DNA from 3 places in the Streptococcus ruminantium genome. Region 1 is predicted to be linked to each of the others. Evidence: predicted binding sites of a transcription regulator. Region 1 holds the regulator's gene; each other region holds the start of a gene.
What was found. Region 1 encodes CtsR, which represses protease genes until heat stress. Its sites were predicted from a motif close to TTGGTCAAAAAAGGTCAAANA; they were not measured.
Positions count from the first base shown of each region.

Region 1 (4,682 bases):
TTCCTACACCAGCCTCCCCAACCAAGACAGGGTTATTCTTCGTTTTACGAGACAGGATTTGAATCATTCGAGAAAGTTCCGCATCCCGACCGATGACAGGCTCTATCTTGCCATCACGAGCCAAAGCTGTCAAATCCCGAGTATAGTCCTCAAGACCACCACTTTGAGGAGTAGGAGGCATTCCCATCATTTGCCCCACATTAGCTGGTCTAGCCTTTCTCCCCTTCATAACACTACGGATGGCTTTTAAATCTTCCTTGGAGAATCCTGCACGAGCTTCTAAATTTTTACGTAAATCCAGAAAGCGAATCTTATCATCTGAGTCCTCAAAATGAAAGCCAACCTTATCTAAAATCTGACTAGCTGTGGAACGCTTGTCCAATAGCATGGCCATAAAAAGATGTTCCGTACCAAACTGTTTGGCCTTGAGCACTTCGGCAATCTTCTTAGCCAAACTAGTTGTTTCATCCAAACGCTTAGACAATGGTAAAATGCGAAGAGGCTTCAACTCCTCACGGTACACCTTACCTGTCACTACAAAAGTAGCATGTTCATAGTCTGAAACAGAAACTGGATACTCTGCTAGAACAGCTCCTGCCACCGTATTATGATTAAACACGAAAGACAAGAGTAGATGCCAAGTTTCCAAATAATCACAAGCATAACGATGGGCTACCAACTGTGCATCTTCCAGCGCCTGTCGCAAACCAATTGAAGTCTTCATAAATCTTAATCCTCTTTCCTATCTAAACGCCGTAAAATCTGGCGCATCATTCGTGCTCGAATACTATCTGCTTCCTTGCCCAGAACCTCATCAGTTCCAGCAGCTAAGAATAAATTGCCTTCGCGTTCCGTCATCAATTTTTCATCAAACAAGAGCTGTAAGATGTCCGCATAAACCGTAGCAGACAATTGGCTTCCCATATTTTTTAACAAATCATGCACTAATTCATGCTTATCTGAAAATGTAATCCGGCCAATACGGATATAGCCACCACCTCCACGCTTACTCTCAACAATATAACCTCGACTGGCTGTAAAACGTGTCTTAATCACATAGTTAATCTGGCTAGGAACTACCTCAAACCGACTAGCCAATTCACTTCGACGCAACTCAGCTACACTGACCTGTTCCAAAATTGCCTTGATATGCTCTTCAATATAATCTGATGTATTTTTCATCACCATCGAATCGCCTCTTTCTTTGACTTTCTTTGACCATTATACCTTAAAATGACGAATTTTGAAAGCAAAAGCCTAGCAACTAGCGTAGCAGAATTTTGAAATCTTTCTCCAATTTTTCTATAATAAAAAGAAAAAGGAGAAAACAATGAACTTTCAAGACTATATCCAAGATTTTACAAGTGTGACTGTGGAGCAAGCACAAAGCCTCCTAACTGCCAAAGAGGGAGCTATCCTCTTCATCGGACGAGCAACCTGTCCTTACTGCAACCGCTTCGCACCAAAGCTTCATAAGGTAGCCCAAGACAAGCAAGTGACCGTTCACTTCCTCGACTCCAGCCAAATCAGTCCAGAACTCCAGACCCTTCGCGACCACTACCAAGTTCCTACCGTCCCAGGCCTTCTCGTCGCAAAAGCAAACGGCGTCCAAGTCCGCTGCGACTCCAGCATGACGGAAGAAGAAATTGCGGCTTTTATTCAAGACTAATGCTAGACATTTCCTACCAAGCCAACACCTTCCACATCTCTTATCAAGGAAGACCACTCGGCAAGATTCACAGCTACCAAAATCCCTACCACCAGACCAATATCTATCTGCGACTAGATTTGGTTGATTTCGATTGCACCATAGCAAAGCAGCTCTTCCAGTCCCTACAGACTTCCTTAGGCGGAAAACCTCTTCAAGTTATGCTCTCCTCTGCAGAGCAGGAAAGAATCCATTTCCTTACCGCAGCTGGCTTTGTCTGCAAGCGGAAATGTTATGAGTTCGAAGTGACCAAACAAGACTATCTCAGTCAGACAGGCACTTCCAACTTAAGCATAGTCCGCAAAGGCACCGCACCTTATCAAATAGCCTGTCAGCAAATTTTTGACCACTATCAAACAGTCCACCAAGACATCAATCCTTGGACTGCCAGTCAAGAAGAATTTGAAAAAGGCTTACCTGATCTGGTTTATACAGATTCAAAAAATTGTGCCTTCATAGATACCGATGAAATTGCCTACGTATGCGGAAAAGATGAACAAAGCTTTGGTTCCTTCATCCAAGCAGTTATTTGCCAACTATTTGAACAGTATGAGCAAATTAGCTTTGAGGCTGATGACTGCGATCCTATCGCCATGCGCTTGGCTAACCAATTTCGACATCCAAACAAGTCTAGCTGGGATACTTATATTTTAGAAATCTAACAAAAAGCACCGACCACAAGGCCGGTGCTTTTTAAGGAGATTATGAAAAATATTTAGGATTGATATCAGTATAACCTAACCAGGCATATCCGACATCCGCCCTAGGACCGATTTTACAAAAAAGAACTCCCTTTCGGAAGTTCTTCGTTATCTAATTATTTACCAAGAGCTGCTGCCATCGTTGCTGCAACTTCTGCTTCAAAGTCATTTGAAGCTTTTTCAATACCTTCACCTACTTCAAAACGAGCAAACTCTACTACAGAAGCATTTACTGAATTCAAGTAAGCTTCAACTGTCTTGCTGTCATCCATGATGTAAACTTGTGCAAGAAGAGTATAAGCTTGGTCAACTTGAGTGTTATCAAGCATAAAGCGGTCCATTTTCCCTGGGATGATTTTGTCCCAGATTTTTTCTGGTTTACCTTCTGCTGCTAATTCCGCTTTGATTGCTTCCTCAGCTGCTGCAATCACTTCGTCAGTCAATTGAGCTTTTGAACCATATTTTAACAATGGCAAGGCTGGTTTATCAACCATTGCACGGCTTTCGTTGTCTTGCTCAATTTTATGGTTGATTTGTGCCAACTCATCTTTAACAAATTGCTCATCCAATTCTGTGTAAGAAAGAACAGTTGGTTTCATAGCAGCGATATGCATTGAAATTTGTTTTGCAAGAGTCTCATCGCCACCTTCAATAACTGAGACAACACCGATACGACCGCCATTGTGTTGGTAAGCACCAAATGCCTGTGCATCTGTTTTTTCTACCAAAGCAAAGCGACGGAATGAGATTTTCTCACCGATTGTTGCAGTTGCATTTACGTATGCTTCTTCAAGGGTTTCACCTGAAGGCATTGTCAATTTAAGAGCTGCTTCGTTATCTGCTGGCTTACCTTCTGCAATAACTTTAGCAGTAGTGTTCACCAACTCAACGAATTGAGCGTTTTTCGCAACAAAGTCTGTCTCAGCATTCACTTCAACAACTGCTGCTACGTTACCATCAACATAAACACCAGTCAATCCTTCAGCCGCTACGCGATCAGCTTTTTTAGCAGCCTTAGCCATACCTTTTTCACGAAGCAATTCAATCGCTTTTTCGATATCACCTTCCGTTTCAACCAATGCTTTTTTTGCATCCATAACGCCAGCACCTGATTTTTCACGCAATTCTTTAACGAGAGCTGCTGTAATTTCTGCCATGTCTATTCTCCTTGTTTGTTTTTTTGAAAAATAGAAGGACCGGGCTCAGCCCTGCCCTTCTAGGTTTGTTTATCAGTTTGTAAGCTAAATTGTACTCGAGCGAAAGACTTTAAAATTTAGACGATTTGTTCAGCAAATCAGAATTTGCTGCCAAGTCCCTAAAATTCAGTCGTCTTCTTAAACGCTCTTAGTTATTTAATTGTACTCAGGCTAAAATCTTAGTGAAAAAGATAAACTTCCTTGTATGCAAGCATATTGCGTCAGTTTCCTATTTCCATACAGATTTTCAAACGCCTTCGTTACTTATTTGCCTTCAACTACTTCAACCAATTCTTCGATTGACTCTGTAGATGCTGGTTCAGCTGCCAATTCAGCTTCAACCGCTGCTACACTGTCTTCACCTTGGTTGCCTTCAATGATAGCATCAGCCATTTTCGCTGTGATCAATTTAACAGCACGGATAGCATCATCGTTCGCTGGAATGATAACATCAATGTCATCTGGGTCAGTATTTGTGTCAACCATCGCTACAACTGGAATACCCAATTTTTTGGCTTCTTTAACAGCGATTTGCTCTTTGTGTGGGGCAACAACGAACATCACGTCTGGAATACGTGGCATATCAGCGATACCACCCAAGAATTTTTCAAGACGAGCACGTTGTTTGTTCAACAATGCTACTTCTTTCTTAGGAAGCACATCAAAAGTACCATCTTCTTCCATACGGTTGATTTCTTTCAAACGAGCGATACGTTTTTGGATTGTACCCCAGTTTGTAAGAGTTCCACCCAACCAACGGTGGTTGATGAAGTATTGACCAGCACGGATAGCTTCGTCTTTAACAGCTTCAGCAGCTTGTTTTTTAGTACCTACAAACAGGATAACTGCTTCGTTTGCTGCGGCATCACGGATGAAATCGTAAGCTTGATCAGCCAATTTTACAGTTTGTTGCAAGTCAATAACGTGGATACCGTTACGCTCTGTAAAGATGTACTTAGCCATCTTAGGGTTCCAGCGACGAGTTTGGTGACCGAAGTGCACACCAGCCTCAAGAAGTTGTTTCATTGAAATTACTGCCATGAGTATTTTCTCCTTTTTGTTTTTTCCTCTCCCGAA
Region 1 is NZ_AP018400.1:1,849,519-1,854,200, forward strand. Features, by position in the region: gene SR187_RS08730 (ATP-dependent Clp protease ATP-binding subunit) at 1-724, opposite strand, end outside; gene SR187_RS08735 (CtsR family transcriptional regulator) at 730-1,188, opposite strand; gene SR187_RS08740 (thioredoxin domain-containing protein) at 1,331-1,669, shown strand; gene SR187_RS08745 (GNAT family acetyltransferase) at 1,669-2,370, shown strand; gene tsf (translation elongation factor Ts) at 2,526-3,566, opposite strand; gene rpsB (30S ribosomal protein S2) at 3,870-4,646, opposite strand.

Region 2 (4,682 bases), 460 kb from region 1:
GTCAGATTTACCAAGGTTTCTACAAACTAACTAGTCAGAAAGAACAGGAGTATTTCCAAAAGCTAACAGCTCTTGTTCAGGTGGAGGTGAAGGCAGAGACAAGTCTCCCATCAGGTCAGCGGAATTTCAATGGTTTTGATTATCAAGCCTATTTAAAAACACAGGGAATCTATCGAATCCTCACCATAGCGACTATCAATAAGATCGTACCTATTCACTCTTGGAACCCTATGGATTGGTTGTCAATTTGGCGGAGAAAAGCCTTGGTTTTCATCAAATCTAATTTTCCTTCCCCCATGAGCCATTACATGACAGGGTTGCTTTTTGGAGAGTTGGACAGTGACTTTGATCAGATGAGCGCCCTTTACTCCAGTCTGGGGATTATCCATCTCTTTGCTCTATCAGGAATGCAGGTAGGTTTTTTCATTGATAAGTTTCGCTGGATTTTACTGCGTTTAGGCTTGACAAAGGAGACAGTTGATCAATTACAAGTCCCCTTTTCTTTTGTCTATGCTGGTTTGACAGGCTTTTCTGTATCAGTCGTCCGGTCTTTGATTCAGAAAATTTTGAGCAACCTGGGGCTTCGGAAGCTGGATAACTTTGCTGCAACACTCTTTATTTGTTTCTTGGTGCAGCCTCGTTTTCTCCTGACAGTTGGAGGTGTCTTGACATTTACCTATGCTTTTTTGTTGACGGTCTTTGATTTTGAAGACTTGAAGCAAATCAAAAAGGTTGTAGTGGAAAGTCTGAGTATTTCTCTGGGGATTCTGCCAATTCTGATGACCTATTTTTTCGCTTTTCAGCCCCTATCTATTCTACTAACCTTCTTCTTTTCCTTTGTTTTTGATGTATTGCTTTTGCCGAGTCTATCTGTAATTTTTCTTTTATCTCCCTTGGTCAAGATTACTTGGGTCAATTCTTTCTTTGTTTTGATGGAGAAAATGATTATTTGGGTATCGGATTTGGGTCTTCGACCTTTGATACTAGGGAAACCGTCTGACTTCATCTTGTTAGTCTTGTTACTGGGATTTTTCATGCTTTACGATTTTCATAGACAGAAAAAATGGCTGTTAGGATTGAGTTTGCTCCTTACTCTGCTATTTTTCATTACAAAACATCCATTAGAAAATGAAGTAACTGTCGTAGATATCGGACAGGGAGATAGTATCTTTTTGCGAGATATGCAGGGGCGTACGGTTCTAATTGACGTTGGTGGACGGGTGGATTTTACGGTCAAGGAAGGCTGGAAGGCGCGATCCCGTCAGGCTAATGCAGAGAGGACCTTGATTCCTTATCTACATAGTCGAGGTGTGGACAAGATTGACAGTTTGGTGTTGACGCACACCGATACTGACCATGTGGGCGATGTTCTGGAAGTAGCTAAGAATTTTAAGATCGGAAAGATCTATGTGTCTTCAGGTAGTTTGACAGTCCCTAGCTTTGTAACCACCTTGAAAAAAATCAATGTACCTGTTCATGTTGTGCAGGTGGGTGATCGCCTACCGATTGTTGATTCCTATTTGGAAGTGCTCTATCCGAGCCGATCGGGTGATGGTAGCAACAATGATTCTATTGTCCTCTATGGACGGCTCCTTGGAATCAATTTTCTGTTTACGGGTGATCTGGAGGAGGGGGAATTAGAGCTGATAAAAACCTATCCCAAATTGTCAGTTGATGTTCTAAAAGCTGGACACCATGGTTCAAAAGGTTCTTCTTATCCTGAATTTTTAGACCATATTGGAGCTAAGATTGCCTTAATCTCGGCTGGTGAGAAAAATCGCTACAAGCATCCCCATCAAGAAACCTTGGAGCGTTTTGAACAGAAGAATATGCAAATCTATCGGACAGACCGGCAAGGAGCTATTCGCTTTAGAGGTTGGCGAAGTTGGTCAATTGAAACGGTGAGATGAGTGAAAATGGTATGTGAGATAGCCATACTCCATCAGCAACTCTAGTTTTTATAATATGCACATATCTATTCAATGGAGTTTTTTTGTTGAATTTTTAATGGAATTGGTATATGCTAATCTAGTTTAGATATTCTGAGGGAAGAGGCATGATGAAATTTAAGAAAATATTGATTACTGTAGGTGTTTGCGTTATTGGTTCTTTATCATTTACCGGTATCAAGGCCGATACAGTACCATTTAAAACTAAAGGACAGCAGAGTGTACCAGGAGTTACGGTGGTTCCTTTTAATGTAGGTTCCAATTCTATTCAGGTAAAATTGGAGCCACATGGTTATGTATATACAAGTGTTAATGGAGAAAAAATAAAGGTCGCAGATAAAGAGTTTAAGTTAAAGTGTACGTATACGGATAAACAAATTTATTCGGATTGTCAAGATAGAGAATGGAAGGTTAGCGGGAATCGCGCAGATGGCAGCGGAAATTACACAGTCCAACTGAAAAAACCGCTAACAGAAGAAGATATTGTTACGTTGAGCTTTGCAGATGATGGGAATTTTTATTTTGGTAAGCTAGTATACGAAAGTGAAAAGAAACAAGCTGAGCATTTCCAAAAAGAGCAAGAAGCTAAAGAAAAAGAATATGCTGAAGGTTTGTTTAAACGTTCTATTGAAGAGGAAAATAATAAAACGTGGAGAGATGTAGTTAGAGACTCTTTTCAAGATACTTGGTGGAATTTGAAAAGTTGGTGGAGTAACTGAGTGTATCAGTGGCAATGTTTCTGTACCATTGAAATGCCCAAAGTCGATAGGTTCTAAATAGCTCATGAGCAAGTGACAAAGGTATGATTTCCTAAGAATTGGACAATGTTGATAAAGGTCTAATAAAAGAGATGGTGATTATTCAATAGACTTTATCCTACTGGACTCTATGCTGTTTGCAAGATTTTGAGGCATTATCACATTTTGAGTCATCCATCTTTTTATGATACAATGGAAGAAGAAACAGAGGACAGCATGACAGTAATTGGACAGATTGAACAGGTAAAAAGAGAAAATTTGGGGTTGTTGACCGTTTTATGTGGTGAAGATGTCGGACAGTATCAAATTGCAAAGGAACTTTTGCTAAGACAAATTGACTTTAGTACAGCAGATTTAGGCTTTGCTTACTTTGATATGTCAGAGGCAGAGTATCGTCAAGTGGACTTGGATTTGGTTTCTCTTCCTTTCTTCTCAGATGAAAAAGTAGTTATTCTGGACTACTTTTCTGATATGACAACAGATAAAAAACGCTATTTGACAGATGATGAGCTTAAGCAGTTTGAGGCCTATTTGGAAAATCCTGTTGAGACAACTCGTCTGGTCATTTTAGCACCAGGAAAGTTGGACAGCAAGCGCCGTCTAGTCAAACTTCTAAAGCGAGATGGTTTGATTTTAGAAGCTAATCCTTTGAAAGAGGCTGATTTAAAACATTATTTCCAGAAAGAAGTTTGTCGTATAGGCTTGCAGATGGATGCGGATGTTTTTCACTATCTCTTGGGAAAATCCAATTTTGATTTTGCAGAAGTCAGTAAGAACCTAGCTTTTTTACAGTCTTATAAGGGACAAGAACCTATTTTTCTAGCCGATATTGATGCAGCGATTCCTAAGACTTTGCAGGATAATATTTTTGATCTAACCCAGCTTGTACTGCAATCAAAAATGGATCAAGCACGCAATTTAGTACGTGATTTGCGTTTACAAGGGGAGGAAGAAATCAAACTCATCGCTATTATGTTGACACAGTTTCGCACCTATTTACAGGTTCAAATCTTGCAGGCACAAGGACGTGGAGAACAGCAGATTGTGGCAGAATTATCCGAGATTATGGGACGAAAGGTCAATCCATTTCAGGTAAAATATGCTCTACGTGACTCTCGTCACTTATCAATTGGCTTTTTAAAAAAAGCTATCAAACTTTTGATTGAGACAGATTTCCAAATGAAGACAGGTCAGTTTGATAAGGAATACCTGTTTGATTTAGCCTTACTAAAGATTGCTACAACCTAGAAGGACACTAGTATAGATGGTTTCGGACAAATAAATTGAAAAGGATTCCATGTTGGAGTAAAATGGACTTATCAATTTTAATAGGAGAATGAGATTATGGCAATCAGTTTACCAAACCTACCCTATGCATACGATGCTTTGGAGCCGTATATTGATGCGGAAACAATGTCCTTGCACCATGGCAAGCACCATGCAACTTATGTGGCAAATGCCAACGCAGCGCTTGAAAAACATCCTGAAATTGGTGAAGACCTAGAAGCCCTCCTTTCAGATGTTAATGCTCTGCCTGTAGATATTCGTCAAGCCTTGATTAACAATGGTGGCGGCCACCTCAATCATGCCTTGTTCTGGGAATTGCTTTCACCGGAAAAAACAGAAATTCCAGCAGAATTGGCAGCAGATATTGATGAAACATTTGGTTCATTTGATGCTTTCAAAGAAGCATTCACAACGGCTGCTACGACGCGTTTCGGTTCAGGTTGGGCTTTCTTGGTTGTTAACAGCGAAGGCAAGTTGGAAGTCATCTCGACAGCTAATCAAGACACACCAATCATGCAAGGTTTAAAACCGATTTTAGCGCTTGATGTTTGGGAACATGCATACTATCTCAACTATCGTAATGTTCGTCCAAACTATATTAAGGCCTTCTTTGAAATTATCAATTGGAACAAAGTTGGTCAACTTTATCAAGTAGCAACTGGTAAGTAATCTTTTTATCATATCACGG
Region 2 is NZ_AP018400.1:1,386,880-1,391,561, reverse strand. Features, by position in the region: gene SR187_RS06610 (DNA internalization-related competence protein ComEC/Rec2) at 1-1,910, shown strand, start outside; gene SR187_RS06605 (hypothetical protein) at 2,057-2,668, shown strand; gene holA (DNA polymerase III subunit delta) at 2,924-3,955, shown strand; gene sodA (superoxide dismutase SodA) at 4,052-4,663, shown strand.
Region 2: a site for CtsR is predicted at 2,773-2,793, ahead of holA (DNA polymerase III subunit delta). Genes of this name have one in related genera too.

Region 3 (4,682 bases), 860 kb from region 1:
CAGCTTTTGCTGCCATGTAAACAGAATCATAAGCAAGAGCTGAGAACATGGATGGCTCTTCGTTGTATTCTTTTTTATAAGCATCGTAGAATGCTTTTGCTTTTTCGCTTGCTGATGTTACAAATGCTGAAAGGTAGTAAACATTTGAAGCTGCTGAGGCGGTCGCTAGTTCTGTAAATTGTGGCGAATCAAAACCGTCTGAACCAAGGATAGGTTTGTCAATGCCAAGACCACGCGCCTGCTTCACGATTGTACCTGTTTCATTGTAGTATCCAGGCATGATAATAGTGTCAAACTCTTTGCCTTTCAATTTAGTAAGAGCTGCTTGGAAATCCTTATCTCCAGAAGCAAATGTGATTTCTGAGACGATTTCTCCTTTATAAGCTTTCTTAAATGCTTCCGCTACCCCTTTACCATAGTCAGATGAATTATCATAGTAAAGAACAACCTTCTTAGCTGATAAATTTTCAGTCGCATACTTGGCCATAATCTGCCCTTGATATCCATCCGTAAAAGTTGCACGGAAGAAATAATCTTGAACTTCGCCTTTATCATTGACAACTAAGTTGGTCTGAGTTCCTGAAGGGGTAATCATCGGTACTCCCGCCGAAGTCAAAGCTGGAATAGAAGCTGCAGAAGCTCCTGATGTGGCTGCACCAATCACGACATTTGCACCTTCGCTTGCCAAGCTTGTTGCTACTGTTGCTGCTTCAGCCGTTTCAGATTTGTTATCTTTGGTGATGACTTCTATCTTTTTCCCGTCAATACCGCCTGCTGCGTTGATTTCTTTTACAGCAAGGTTGGCACCTTTTTCCTCGGTTTGACCATAAGAAGAAACTGATCCTGACAATTCCAAATTGTACCCGATCTTGAATGTACCACCAATCGATACACCTTTGGTGGCGGTATTGGTTGTCGAAACAGTACCACATGCGGCAAGTAAAGCTGTGGAAGCGACTGTAGCAAATGCCACTACAAATTTTCTTATTTTCATGAAAACACCTTAAATCTTTCTTAAATTTTACGATGTATCTAATATACTGAATTATCTGAAAATTGTCAACAAAAAAGAAAAATTTTTTTCTACTTGAAACAAAAAAATTAACAAGCACCTGAATGCCTGTTAATTCTAGCTATCATACAACAGTTTGTCCTTCTTCTCTCCATAGATTACCAACAAAGTTTTGGTCTAAATCTTTTATATAAGAAGGTAGGACCTTTTTCACAAATCTCTCCTTACTTAATTTAAGCATGGCTTCCTCTACTTGCTCTTGATTCATATAGACCAGGACATATCGCAATCGCTTGGAATGATAAACAATATCCCCATATTGATTAAGCTTACGCGCATCACGGTTGTAGTGTAAGTAGACAGTTAAACAAGTACGATTTTTCTTCTCAAACATGGCTCCTCCTCTGAAAGTTCTCTTTCCATATTATACCGTTTTCATTAGAAAATGAAAAGCTCCAACTATCTGAAAGAGTTGGAGCCGAGAAGAAATAGAAGGCAGCTCACTACATTGCCACCGTTCTTTATTGCTATTTATTTTACCTTTGCATGATCCATAATTTGGTCAATAAAGCCATAGGCCAAGGTTTCTTCTGCTGACATCCAATAATCACGTTCTGCATCCTTGTGGATTTGCTTCACTGTTTTACCCGAATTATCAGCTAAGATTTTTTCTAATTTATTGCGTGTTTTCAGCAAATGTTCTGCAGCAATAGCCATATCTGTCTGCTGAGTACCGCCACCAGTACCTCCCATTGGCTGGTGAATCATATACTCTGCATTTGGAAGCATAAAACGCTTACCCTTAGCACCACTTGATGCGATAACAGTTCCCATACTTGCAGCAGTTCCCATCACAATTGTTTGGACATCTGCCTTGATAAAATTCATCGTGTCTACAATAGCAAGTCCTGCTGACACAGATCCACCTGGGGTGTTCACATACAAATAAATATCCTTTGTAGGGTCTTGAGCATCGAGGAAAAGCAACTGAGCAATGACTGAGTTTGCCATATTGTCTTCAACTGGTCCTGTCAACATGATAATTCGGTCTTTCAGCAAGCGAGAATAAATATCATACGAACGCTCACCTCGACTGGTTTGTTCAATAACTACTGGAATCATAAAATTACTCCTTTTCGAGATTTTCTGTACTCATTATATAGAAATAGTCAAAAATGGTCAAATAAAAAACACAAACGAAAAAAGAAACCAGACAAGCTGATTTCTCCTTAAAATAGATGCTTAATGAAAAGACAAATTGAGATTGCAGATAAAATAGATGGAGTTGGATCAATAAATACAAGATAAAGTCCTGCCTCTTTTCAACCTATAAATGAACCTCTATTTGGAATCATGGTACACCATTTTTGTAGGGTATTATTTCGTACCAAACAAACGGTCACCTGCATCACCAAGTCCTGGTACAATATAGCCTTTTTCATTGAGTTTTTCATCCAAGGCTGCTGTATAAATATCAATATCTGGGTGCGCTTCTTGAAGAGCTTTCACCCCTTCTGGCGCAGAAACTAGGGCTACAAACTTGATATTTGATGCACCACGCTTCTTCAATGAATCAACTGCAAGGATTGCAGAACCACCTGTTGCCAACATCGGATCAACGACAAAAATATGACGTTGATCAATATCCTCAGGCAATTTTACAAGGTACTCAACCGGTTGAAGGGTTTCTTCATCGCGATACATACCGATATGGCCGACTTTAGCTGCTGGTACCAAGCTAAGCAAACCATCAACCATGCCGACACCCGCACGCAAGATTGGAACAATAGCCAACTTTTTACCTGCAATTTGTTTTTGAACAGTTTTTGTGATCGGTGTTTCAATTTCCACATCTTCAAGTGGCAAGTCACGCAACACTTCGTACCCCATTAGCATTGCGATTTCATTAACCAACTCACGAAAGTCCTTAGTTGAAGTTACTGATCGACGAAGGATAGATAACTTGTGTTGGATGAGTGGGTGTGAGATGACTTGGAATTTCCCCATGATGATAAAACCTCTCTTTTTTGTTTTTTCTATTTTACCAAAAATTCCTGAAAAATGCTCGCGAATATGGTAGATTCCATCATTTTTTAAAAACAATAGCTTCAAAAGGTCGTAGTTGCAACCTTGCGCTAGACTCCTCATTTTCATAATTGCCCATAAAGATAAAGTAATCTTCTACAGACACATCACAAACTTGGAGTTCACTGGTAAAGTTTGCTAGGATTATAAAATCATCTGCTTCATCATACTTACGGTACCCCATCACTCCATTATTTCCAGTTTCTATTATTTTGTACTTTCCTTCGGACATACATGGATACTGCTTGCGAAGAGAGATGAGCTTTTGATAAGTATAAAAAAGAGAATTTTTATCAGCCAGAGCCTTAGTAACATTGATTTCCTCAGTTGTATCGCTAAGAGCCAACCAAGCTTTGCCAGTTGTAAAGCCGGCTCCTTCTTCTGAAGTCCACTGCATAGGCCTACGTGCATTATCCCGTCCTTTAACATTGATAGACTGTAGTAGCTCTTCTTTAGTATAGCCTAACTCTATCCTCTCTGCATACATCCTACGTGTTTCTATATCATCTGCTTGAGAAATATCCTGAATTGGTGTGTTTATCATACCGATCTCTTCACCTTGATAAATGTATGGTGTTCCCGACATAAAATGAAGATAGATAGCTAACATCTTTCCACTCAACTCACGAAACTCTGGACTATCGTTACCAAAGCGAGAAATGGCGCGTGGTAGGTCATGGTTATTCCAGAAAAGGGAATTCCACCCCTTGCCAATCAATTCTGTTTGCCACTTTGAAAGAACACGATGCAATCGAACAGGATCTAGGGGAGCCAAATCCCATTTTTCCTTTCCTTCTTGCTGATCAAGGCAGACATGTTCAAACTGGAAAATCATGGAAAATTCATTTCTATCTGGATGCGAGTAAAGCTGAGCACTAGCAGGATTGGCACTCCATGTTTCACCGACTGTTACAAGATCATGAGCTCCGAATGTTTTTTGATTCAATTCTTGGATAAGAGGATGAAGGGTCGGTCCGTCTGCTGTGATTAGCTTATCTGGCTCTTTCCCTATCAAATCAATCACATCTAGTCGAAAGCCTCCTACTCCTTTAGCAATCCAGAAGTTGATCATGTCCCAGATTTCTTGCTTGAGATTAGGACTTTTCCAATTTAAGTCTGGCTGCTTGACAGAAAATTGGTGTAAGTAATACTTATTCAAGTGAGGTACATATTCCCATGCTGAGCCTGAAAATGTTGAACGAAGCTGATTTGGCTCATCTGCCCATACATAGTAGTCGTAATAAGGGTTCTCCGGTCCTTTGAGAGCCTCTTGAAACCAGAAATGTTCATCCGAAGTATGATTGAGTACCAAGTCCATCACAATCCTTATGTTGCGCTTATGCCCTTCCGCAATCAACTCTTCCATATCTTCCATGGTACCAAATTCAGGTGAGATAGCCTGATAATCGCTAATGTCATAGCCATTATCATCCATGGGAGATTGATAAACTGGACTAAGCCAGATAGCATCAATTCCTAACTCACTCAGATAATCGAGACGATCCACTATACCTCTAATATCTCCAATACCATCTCCATTGGAGTCCTGAAAACTACGTGGGTATATTTGATAGATAACGGATTT
Region 3 is NZ_AP018400.1:617,077-621,758, reverse strand. Features, by position in the region: gene SR187_RS03075 (ABC transporter substrate-binding protein) at 1-994, opposite strand, end outside; gene SR187_RS03070 (YlbG family protein) at 1,137-1,406, opposite strand; gene SR187_RS03065 (ATP-dependent Clp protease proteolytic subunit) at 1,544-2,155, opposite strand; gene upp (uracil phosphoribosyltransferase) at 2,390-3,019, opposite strand; gene SR187_RS03055 (alpha-glucosidase) at 3,099-4,682, opposite strand, start outside.
Region 3: a site for CtsR is predicted at 2,178-2,198, ahead of SR187_RS03065 (ATP-dependent Clp protease proteolytic subunit). Genes of this name have one in related genera too.